Regions from separate parts of the Pseudarthrobacter sp. LMD1-1-1.1 genome, predicted to be linked through region 3. Evidence: predicted binding sites of a transcription regulator. Region 3 holds the regulator's gene; each other region holds the start of a gene.

Region 1 (3,270 bases), on a different contig from region 3:
GACACGCCGCCGCCAGGGACGGAATCCACCATCTTCGGGAAACTGACCGAGCTGCATGACAGGGTGCCGCTGCCCATGGACAAGGCCACGATGGAGGCCTGGCTGGACCCGCAGGCGGACGATGCCGCTGCACTCGTTGACCTGGTGCGGTCAGGGGTTAAGGAGGCAGCCGCCGACTGGCAGGTGGACTCCGTGGGCAAGGAAGTGGGCAATGTCCGCAACAACGGCCCGGAACTGATCCGCCCGGTGGAAGCCCTGTTCTAGCAGCCCCGCCGGGGCCGCCGCCCGTCAGACGGTGACCGTGCCGGCGTCGTCCACTGCCCAGGTGGGGTTGTACGCCACTTCCCAGCGGAACCCGTCAGGGTCGGCAAAATATCCTGCGTAGCCGCCCCACGCCTTGGTGACGGGCTCGGCAACGATGGCAGCACCGGCCGCCGCAGCCTGTTCCATGACGCTGTCCACTTCCTGCGGGCTTCCCAGGTTGTGGCTGAGCGTGATGCCGGGGACGCCGGCGGGAGGACTGGTGCCGGCTTCGGCCTGCATCTGGGTGCTGACCCAGAGGGAGAGCACCAGCCCATGGTTCACCTGGATGAACAGGACTTCCCCGGCAACCTCGCGGTGGACGGGCTAGCCAAGGCCGTCCACGTAGAAGGCGCGCGAGGCCTCGACACTGCGGACACCGAGGGAGATAAAGTCGACTCTGGGCTCCATGCTTCGATACTGTCAGATGATGGCGACAATTCAAGGAAACGATAGGGATGCCCGGGCCGACAGGGAACAGCTCGCTGCCGTCCGGGTTGCTGTTGACGAGGTGGATGAGCAGATTGTCACCCTCATCGCCCGCCGCGAGCGGCTGATCAGGATCGCCGGTACGCTGAAGGGTGATGACGCCGAGGTGCGCGCCCCGGGCCGGGTGGAGCGGATCATTGAACACGTGCGGGCTGCTGCCGAGAAAAAGGACATTGACCCGGACATCGTGGAGTCAACCTACCGGGCCATGATCTCCGCGTTCATTGAACTTGAACTGCGGATCCATAAAGAAAACAGCTGAGGAAGCTTAGAGCGCTTCCTCCACCGGCACCCCGTGCTGGAACTCCCGTCCGTCCGCCTCACTGAAGGCGGACAGGACATGCCCCTGCCCGAGCCCGTTCAACGCCGTCAGGGGAAAGCTGCCGGTGATGCTGCTCTGTGAGTGGGTGACGCCGGACAGGTCGTAATCCTCTTCGATTCCCTGGTCCCGGTTGAACGCGTAGCAGGCGATGGCCTCCCCGTTCATGAACTCAATGCACAGCCGGCGCTGCGCCGAATAATCAGGTGAGGCTCCCATCAACCCCACCACGTAGGCGCCGGATACCGGTATGGTGCCGTCGATATCGAACGTGGCGACCAGGGTGGAGTCCTCGGTCTTGATGCTGGCCTGCTTCAGGAGCGCGTCATCGGTACTCATGCCAACATCCTGCTCCCTGCCGCACGCCCCGTCCACCCCCGCCTATGTTTTGATGCCATCCCGGCGTAGACTGGTTTTATTCGAATACATATTCGAATACCTGTTATGGGGAGAATCGTCCGGGAGGTGCGCATGGGCATGTTCAGCGAGTCTGTTGACGTGGTGTGCAACAAAGCCGGACAGCCGGAATCGTTGACCTGGGCCGGGGCTTCCTACACCGTCTGCGCCGAACCCCTCCGGTGGTACGAACGCCGGCAATGGTGGGCGGAGGACAGCAGGGCACCGCTGGGAAGCGGCCAGGGCGTGGTGGATCACGAAATCTGGCGCGTGCAGGTTCTGCCCTCCCGGGCAGCCTCCCGTTCCGCTGCGCCGGAAGAACCGGCCGGCGCAGAACCCCTCACCCTTGACCTGACCCGCCATCTCCGCAGCAACCGTTGGCGGCTGCTGCGGATCCATGACGCCCTCCGCCATAGAACAGCCTGACCAGTCCAGCATGAGCTTCACCCACCTTCACGTTTCCACGGCGTTCAGCGCCCATTACGGTGTTTCCTGGCCGGAGGAACTGGCCATGGCTGCCGCCGCCGACGGTGCCACAGCCCTCGCCTGTACAGACCGGGATGGCCTCTACGGAACCATCAAGCACCTCAAGGCCTGCATGGCCGCGGGCATCGACCCCATTGTGGGGGTGGACCTTGCAGTGTTTGACGACGACGGCGATCACCGAACGCAGGTGTCAGGCAGGGTGGTGGTGCTGGCCCGCGGCCAAAACAATGGTGCCGGATACCGTGCGCTGTGCCGCCTGGTTTCCGACGCCCACGCAAGGACCTCGGGGAAAGCCGGGGGAGCGGTGCCCGCTGCTGTCACCCGCGCCGAACTGGCCTCCCGCACCCTGGACCCCCAAACCCTTAAGCCGGTGCTCACCGTACTGCTCGGCCCTGATTCGGATGTGGGCCGGGCCATGGGCGGACGGCGCTACCTGCGGCCCCGGACCCTCTTCAAGCAGTGGCTCGACGCCATGCCCGCCGGAACCGTGGTGGCTGAAATCGTCTCCCAACTCAGCGCACCTGGTACCCCGATGAGCACGGCGCATGCTGTGCGCATGCTCAGGCTCGCCGAGGAACACCAGGTACCGGCGGTCCTGTCCAATGCCGTTAGGTACTGCGCTGCGGACGGAGCACCAACCGCTGACGTCCTGGATTCGGCCCGGACATTGAAGTCCCTGCCCGAACTGGCAGGGGAACCACTCCTGCAGCCCACCGGCCAGGGGTGGCTGAAAACCCCGGCGCAGATGCTGGGGCTGGGTAAGGAAATCATTTCCGCTGCCGGTTATGGTGCCGCCGACCTCAAGCAGCTGATGACACAGACGGAGGCGCTCGCCGATCTCTGCCGGATCGATCCCACCTCAGACATGGGATGGAAACAGCCCGTGGTTCCCGAAGCATCCGTTATTGGCATCAGCCAGGATCCGCACGCTGAACTCATCCAGCGTTGCCATGCAGGAATCGGCCGGAGGTTCCCGGGCACCACTGGCAACACGGAGAAGGAGATCCTGGCCCGCCTGGACCATGAGCTTGGGATCATCGACAACCTGGGCTTCTCCTCGTACTTCCTCACTGTTGCCGAGGTGTCCCGGATGATCCAGGACATGGGGGTCAGGGCGGCAGCAAGAGGATCGGGAGCATCCAGCCTGGTCAATTACCTGATCGACGTCAGCCATGTGAATCCCCTCCAGCACGACCTGATCTTTGAACGTTTCCTCTCCAACGACCGCGCCACCCTTCCGGACATCGACATCGACGTCGAAAGCGCTGAACGCCACAACG
Region 2 (3,270 bases), on a different contig from region 3:
TCGCGGACGATGGCGAGGAACTTGACCACGGAGTCATCGTCCGTGAGGGTTTGCTTCAACGGCGCCGGGGTGAATTCGGCGAGAAGTTCGCTGGACTCGTTTTCGATGAAGCCCGGTTCCAGGTGGAATCCGGTGAGCGTTTCCGCGGCGAACAGCGCAGCCGGGCGGAGCCCCTTGATGATGCGGCGGGCTTCCAGGACGGTCTCGATGGCCAGCGTGCGGGCGGAGACCAGGCGGTCCGCTTCAAGATCCCACACGACGGCACCATTGGAGCAGATCACCCGGCCGGTGTGGCCCAGCTGTTCCTCCAGGGGGTGCAGCCAGCGGGGCGGGCGGCCGGTCACAAACACCAGTTCGACGCCGGCATCCCGGCAGGCGTGGAAGGCACGGATGGTGCGGTCACTGATTTTTCCGTCGTGTCCGAGGATCGTTCCGTCAATATCGCTTGCTACCAACCGCATCCTGCAAGTCTACGTGGGCGGTTGGCTCCCGTGCGCCGATTCCACGGACAGGAGCCGGGCGTAGTTCAGGCACATGCTTAGGCTTTCATCGGCCGGGGCGCGGGTGCCCTTGAGGACTACCGGGGCGCCGGCGGCAAGACGCTGGCCGCCGGGCATTACCAGCGTTTCAGCGTCGAAACTGGTTCCTTCGGGGAAGATCAGGGTGTAATCGTTCCCGTCGGCAGCCTGCAGGATGACGCATCCGGCCCCGTCCCTGTCCATGTGGCCCGTGAGCTCCACCTCGGGTCCCGTTGCGGACGTCTGACTGGAGCGGACCACGGTCTTCAGCCCATCCGTTCCCGGCAGCACCGTGGTGGGAGGCTTCGCGGAGGCCGGCACCAGCCGGAAGGCGTAACGGCCCTCTGCTCCGCCTTCCGGAGTCATGACGAAGTCCACTCCCCGGACGGCGAGCGCCACCTGCGTTTTGAAGATGTTCCCGTCACAGGGGACCTGCAGCGGGGGAAGGACTTCGGCGCCGGCCTGGCTGGCAAGCGAAACCTCTGCCGTCACCGGACCCTCGCAGGTGAAATGCACCTCATAGCCACCCGGTTCCGCGCCAGTGAATCCGAAGCTGACCGTGGTGTTCGAGCTGGTGGAACCGGCGAACTCGCCGGGCAACCTGGGCTGCAGTTGCTCCTGGGACCACTGGCGCATGTCTTCCACCCCGGAAGCACGCGGATCGGCGCCGGGCTGGGCGGCAGCGGTGGCCGGGGGCGGCGGCACTGGAGCCTGCCCCTCGGGTACCTCGCTGTACGCGCACCCCGCCAGTCCCGGCGTCATCGCCGCCGCAATCCACCAAAGCCGTACCAACCGCATCGTTTCCCCCCAGAGCAGACAGTGGCCTGAGTCTAGTCCCCCCCCCCCCCCCCGAGCGGGACTGCCCGTTGTCAGCCCTCGGGGCTACACTGAAACTATCGAACATATTTTCGAATAAAGGTGTGTTGTGGGCGTTATTGTCGGTCCCCGCGTGATAGACGCGGGCGCCTCGTTGTTCTCGGTGCTGATTTCCCCGGTCGCGGTGGCGGCGGGCTTTCCGTCGCCGGCACAGGACTACTTCGACGGCCGGATCGACCTGAACGCGCACCTGATCAAGGACATCACCAGCACCTTCGTGGTCCGGGTGACGGGGGATTCCATGGAGGGTGCCGGCATCAGCGACGGGGACGAACTGATCGTCAACCGGGCCCTCGAGCCCAGGGACGGGGCCGTGGTGATCGCCGTCCTGGACGGGGAACTGACGGTCAAGCGCTTGCGCATCACCCGCACTGGCGTGGTGCTGCAGGCGGAGAACCCCAAGTACCCGGACATCCACGTGCCCGCACTGTCCGAGCTGACCATCTGGGGCGTTGCCACCAGGTGCCTGCACCATGTCTGAGCTGCCCGCGCTTGGGGACCAGCATGGCTAAGCCCGTCCACATGCGGCAGATGCCGCAGATCGCGCACGTGGACGTCAACTGCTTCTACGCCTCCGCCGAGCGCGCCTTCGACCCCTCCCTGGAAGGGCGGCCGCTGGTGGTGCTCTCCAACAATGACGGCTGCGCCGTGACCCGTTCCCCGGAAGCGAAGGCACTGGGCATCGCCACCGGCGAACCGTGGTTCAAACTCGCGCCGCGGGCCAAGGAGTGGGGCCTGGTGGCAAAATCCAGCAACTATGAGCTGTACGGCGACATCAGCTCCCGCGTAATGGAACTGCTGGGCAGGTACTCGGCCTGGCTGGAGGTCTACAGCATCGACGAGGCATTCCTGGGCGTCAAGGGCACCCCGGACGAGCTGCTGTCCCTTGGCCGGAGGATGAAAGAGGCAGTCCGGCGGCACGTGGGGGTTCCCGTGTGCGTTGGCATCGCCCCCACTAAAACCCTGGCGAAACTCTGCAATAAATGGGCCAAGAACAATCCCGCCTTTGGCGGAGTCTGCCTGTGGGAATGCGTTCCGGCTGACGTGCGGGAGGGTTTGATGTCCCGGCTTCCTGTCAATGAGATCTGGGGCATTGCCGGGCGGCTCACAAAGCGCCTCAATGTGCTGGGCATCTTCACTGTCCAGGACCTTGTCAGGGCGGATCCGGTAATGATCAGGAATAAGTTCTCGGTGGTGCTGATGCGCACGGTCCTGGAACTGCGGGGCACCCCCTGCATCCCGATGGAAGAAGAGCGCATCGGCCGCGACCAGCTGATCTTTTCCCGCTCTTTCGCCACCCCTGTGACCACCGCCGCCGGGCTTCGGGAGGTGCTCAGCATCTACGGGCAGCAGGCGAGCGCCAGGCTCTCAAAGCACGGGCTGCAGGCAAAGGTCCTGACGGCGTTTGCTGCCACGTCCCCCTTCCGGGACCACGAGCAGGCGTACCCGTCTGTATGCGTCCCGCTGCCCATGCCTACGGCGGATCCGCTGCTGCTCACCAGGGCGGCGCATGCGCTGCTGCCCAGTATCCGGGACGGGCTCAAATACGCCAAGGCGGGGCTGATGCTCACCGACCTGCGGCCCACGGGGAACCAGCCGCCCCTGGAGCCATTCGAGAACCGGCATGAGGAACGCGGCATCGGGCCGCTGCTTGAGGATGTGAGCCGCCGCTTCGGGCGGGGCACCATCGGGCTGGGGCACGCGGGCATCAGGTCCGGGCTGGACCATGAAACGTGACATGCGCTCGCCCCGCTATACGACGCACTGGGACGAGCTGCCCTTGGTCAAGGCGGCGTGAGGGGTCAGGCGCCTGAAGAGCTCAAGGCGGCCTGGGGCTGCAAGGCGGCCTGGGGCCGACGGTTCCCGCCGCCGGACG
Region 3 (3,270 bases):
CGATTCCAAAGGAGACAGCAACACCACAGCCGACGGCGGGCGGCAGCTGGCGCGTTCCCGGCTGATGCTCATCCTGGAACTCTGCGAAAGGCTCATTGCTGCACGCGAGAACCGCGAAGTGGTGTGGTTTTCCCGCGCCAGCACCTTCGACCCCGGCCAGGGATACTCACCGCCCGATGACAGTGCACCGGTGCTGATCAACATAGCCCCACTATCCGTCGCCGGGAGGCTGCGGGAGGGGCTTTTTGCGGACCATACCGTCGTGCTGACCTCTGCCACCCTGGCCATTGGCTCCGCCTTTGAACCGGCGGCCGGGGGACTGGGCCTGGTAGGCGACGGAGCCCCCAGCTGGACGGGCGTGGATGTTGGCTCGCCCTTCGACTATCCCAAACAGGGCATCCTCTACGTCGCCGGCCACCTGCCCAAGCCCGGCCGCGGCGTGTCACCGGAAGCGCTGTCAGAACTCGAAGCACTCATCAAGGCATCCGGTGGGGGCGCCCTGTGCCTGTTCTCCTCGCGTCGGGCCGCCGAAGAGGCCGCCGATGCCCTCCGGCCCAAGCTCAATATGACTGTTCTCTGCCAGGGCGAGTCGACCATGACCGCCCTGGTGAAGCAATTCGCCGACGAACCGGACACCTGCCTCTTCGGAACCATGTCCCTGTGGCAGGGCGTCGACGTTCCCGGAGGATCCTGCCGGCTGGTGGTGATAGACCGCATCCCCTTCCCGCGGCCGGACGATCCCCTCATGACGGCGCGTTCGCGTGCCGTGGCGCAGGCAGGGGGAAACGGCTTCATGTCCGTTTCCGCCACCCACGCGGCCATCCGGCTTGCGCAGGGCGCCGGCCGCCTGATCAGGTCTACCGGGGACAAAGGGGTGGTGGCTGTCCTGGACTCACGGCTGGCCACCGAACGCTATGCGGGATTCCTGCGCGGGGCGCTGCCCCCGTTCTGGGCCACCACCGATCGCGCCAAGGCGCTGGCTGCGCTCACCCGGCTTGGTGCAGACGCTTCCTGAGAAACCGCCGGACAACGCCTGCGCGGATGCCGCGCAGGCGTGCGCAGGCTAGAGCGAACGCAGGACTGAGACGACCTTGCCCATGATGGTGGCGTGGTCGCCCAGGATTGGTTCGTACTGCGTGTTCTGGGGGAGCAGCCAGGTGTGTCCGTCGCGCTGGCGGAACGTCTTCACGGTCGCCTCGTCGTCCAGCAGGGCAGCAACAATGTCCCCGTTGGCAGCGTCAGCCTGCCGCCGCACCACCACCCAGTCGCCGTCGCAAATGGCGGCGTCCACCATGGAGTCACCGGCCACCCTCAGCATGAAAAGTTCGCCCTGGCCCACCAGCTGGCGGGGCAGCGGCATGACGTCTTCCACGAGCTGTTCGGCGAGGATGGGGCCGCCGGCGGCAATCCGGCCCACCAGCGGAACCATGGCCGTATCCAGCGCGGTGGGCAGTTCGGTGACCGTGGCGCCGCCGCCCGCAGCCTGCGGCGCAGGAGACGCGCCGGCGCCTTTGCCCCCGCCGTCGAGCGTGAGCGGCATCAGCACTTCCATGGCGCGCGGCCGCTTGGGGTCGCGGCGCAGGTAACCCAGCTTCTCCAACTGTGAGAGCTGGTGGGTCACGCTGGACAGGCTCGCAAGGCCGACGGTATCGCCGATCTCGCGCATGGAGGGCGGATAACCGTTCTCGTTGACCGAGCGCTGGATGGTTTCGAGGATCTTTTTCTGCCGTGGGGTCAGGCCCTTGGCTGTCCTCTTGGATTGCGGGGCGGTCCTGCCCCCGGCGGCTGCTGCTGCCATATTCGCCAATGCCTTTCGCTTGCCGCCGGATCTTCCGTGTGCCGCTGTTCCACAGTGCCGCCGGAAGGACTCCCACTGTCATTGTCAGACCCTGCTGTTCAACTTCAGTGGTGGATGTTCTGTGGTTTCAAAACTAGGCCAGCCACATTGCTTTTTCAAACATTTGTTCTAGCGAGTCTCGACAATGTTCGTTGATAGGTGCTAAAACTTAACAAGCAAAGTTCGAACATGTGTTCTAACCAGCAGGTGCCCCATTCGAATACGCGGCCGGGAGAAGTCCCGGCGCGATATGAACGGCAAGGCAGCAGCGGGCGGACACCCGGGCAGCACGGCAAGTCCAGGAGGGCTTAGTTCATGTCAGCTTTATCTCTTCACCAGGTTTCACCTTCGTCCGCACCCCTGCGGCTGACCCGCCGGGGGAGGATCGTCCTGATCGGAGTTCCGCTCGTGCTCCTGGCTGTACTCCTGCTGTCGCTTTCAGGCCTCTTCCACTCCCCGGCCAAGGCCTCGGACTCGGCCGCCGACCTTGCCGTGACGCCCACCGTCACGGTGACCGTGCAGTCCGGCCAGTCGCTGTGGGCCATTGCGGGCGCCGTCGCTCCGGACCGGGACGCCCGGGACGTCGTGGCGGACATCGTCCAGCTCAACAACCTTGCCGCGGGCACCGTTCTTCCGGGCCAGCAGCTCTTCGTCCCCACTCACTGACCGTCCCCACTCACTGACCGTCCCCGCCCACTGACCGGCCGCCCACTGACCGGCCGCCCACTGACCGGCCGCCCACTGACCGGCCGCCCACTGACCGGCGCCACCCCTGAGTTCGTGGCCTCTGCCAGGGTGGCCTGCCTGGCTGGCTGGCAAGCCCTGGAGCGGGCCGCCGCGGGACATGCCGAGGGCGAACAGGAACCGTCACATTTTCCGGTCGTTGCCGCGGCAACTAAACTGTTCAGGTGAACGACCAGCTAGAACGTCTGAACCGGCTTCCCCTCCGCAGCAACCTCCGCGGCCTGACCCCTTACGGGGCGCCCCAACTGGACGTCCCCATTCTGCTGAACGTCAATGAAAACACCCATGGTGTTCCCGCCGACGTGCGCGCAGCCATCAGTGCCGCCGTGACGGAGGCCGCTGCGGGGCTGAACCGTTACCCGGACCGTGAGTTCACCGCGCTCCGGAAGGCCCTGGCGGAATACCTCGGGCATGGGCTCGATGAAACCAACCTGTGGGCCGCCAATGGTTCCAATGAGGTCCTCCAGCAGATCCTCCAGGCCTTTGGCGGTCCGGGCCGCACTGTACTTGGTTTCCCGCCCACGTACTCCATGTACCCCCTGCTGGCCAGCGGAACGGACACGCAGTACATCACCGGGGAGCGCGCGGAGGGCTATGACCTCAGCGCGGAGTCGGCCGCGCGCCAGGTCAAGGAACTGCAGCCGAACATCGTGTTCCTCTGCTCGCCCAACAACCCCACCGGGACCGGG

The links. Region 3 encodes LexA, which represses DNA repair genes until DNA is damaged. Its sites were predicted from a motif close to TCGAACANNTGTTCGA; they were not measured.
Region 1: a site for LexA is predicted at 1,528-1,543, ahead of MRBLMD1_RS19700 (DUF6504 family protein). Genes of this name have one in related genera too.
Region 2: a site for LexA is predicted at 1,415-1,430, ahead of MRBLMD1_RS07370 (LexA family protein). Genes of this name have one in related genera too.

The regions. Positions count from the first base shown of each region.
Region 1 covers NZ_JBEGHP010000025.1:202,285-205,554, forward strand. Annotated here, with positions in the region: gene MRBLMD1_RS19680 (SOS response-associated peptidase) at 1-264, shown strand, start outside; partial or broken gene MRBLMD1_RS19685 (VOC family protein) at 289-711, opposite strand; gene MRBLMD1_RS19690 (chorismate mutase) at 728-1,051, shown strand; gene MRBLMD1_RS19695 (hypothetical protein) at 1,058-1,447, opposite strand; gene MRBLMD1_RS19700 (DUF6504 family protein) at 1,580-1,930, shown strand; gene MRBLMD1_RS19705 (DNA polymerase III subunit alpha) at 1,941-3,270, shown strand, end outside.
Region 2 covers NZ_JBEGHP010000012.1:392,230-395,499, reverse strand. Annotated here, with positions in the region: gene MRBLMD1_RS07380 (HAD family hydrolase) at 1-461, opposite strand, end outside; gene MRBLMD1_RS07375 (hypothetical protein) at 471-1,280, opposite strand; gene MRBLMD1_RS07370 (LexA family protein) at 1,444-1,875, shown strand; partial or broken gene MRBLMD1_RS07365 (Y-family DNA polymerase) at 1,899-3,192, shown strand.
Region 3 covers NZ_JBEGHP010000023.1:560,163-563,432, forward strand. Annotated here, with positions in the region: gene MRBLMD1_RS16145 (ATP-dependent DNA helicase) at 1-1,015, shown strand, start outside; gene lexA (transcriptional repressor LexA) at 1,064-1,798, opposite strand; gene MRBLMD1_RS16155 (LysM peptidoglycan-binding domain-containing protein) at 2,153-2,503, shown strand; gene MRBLMD1_RS16160 (histidinol-phosphate transaminase) at 2,746-3,270, shown strand, end outside.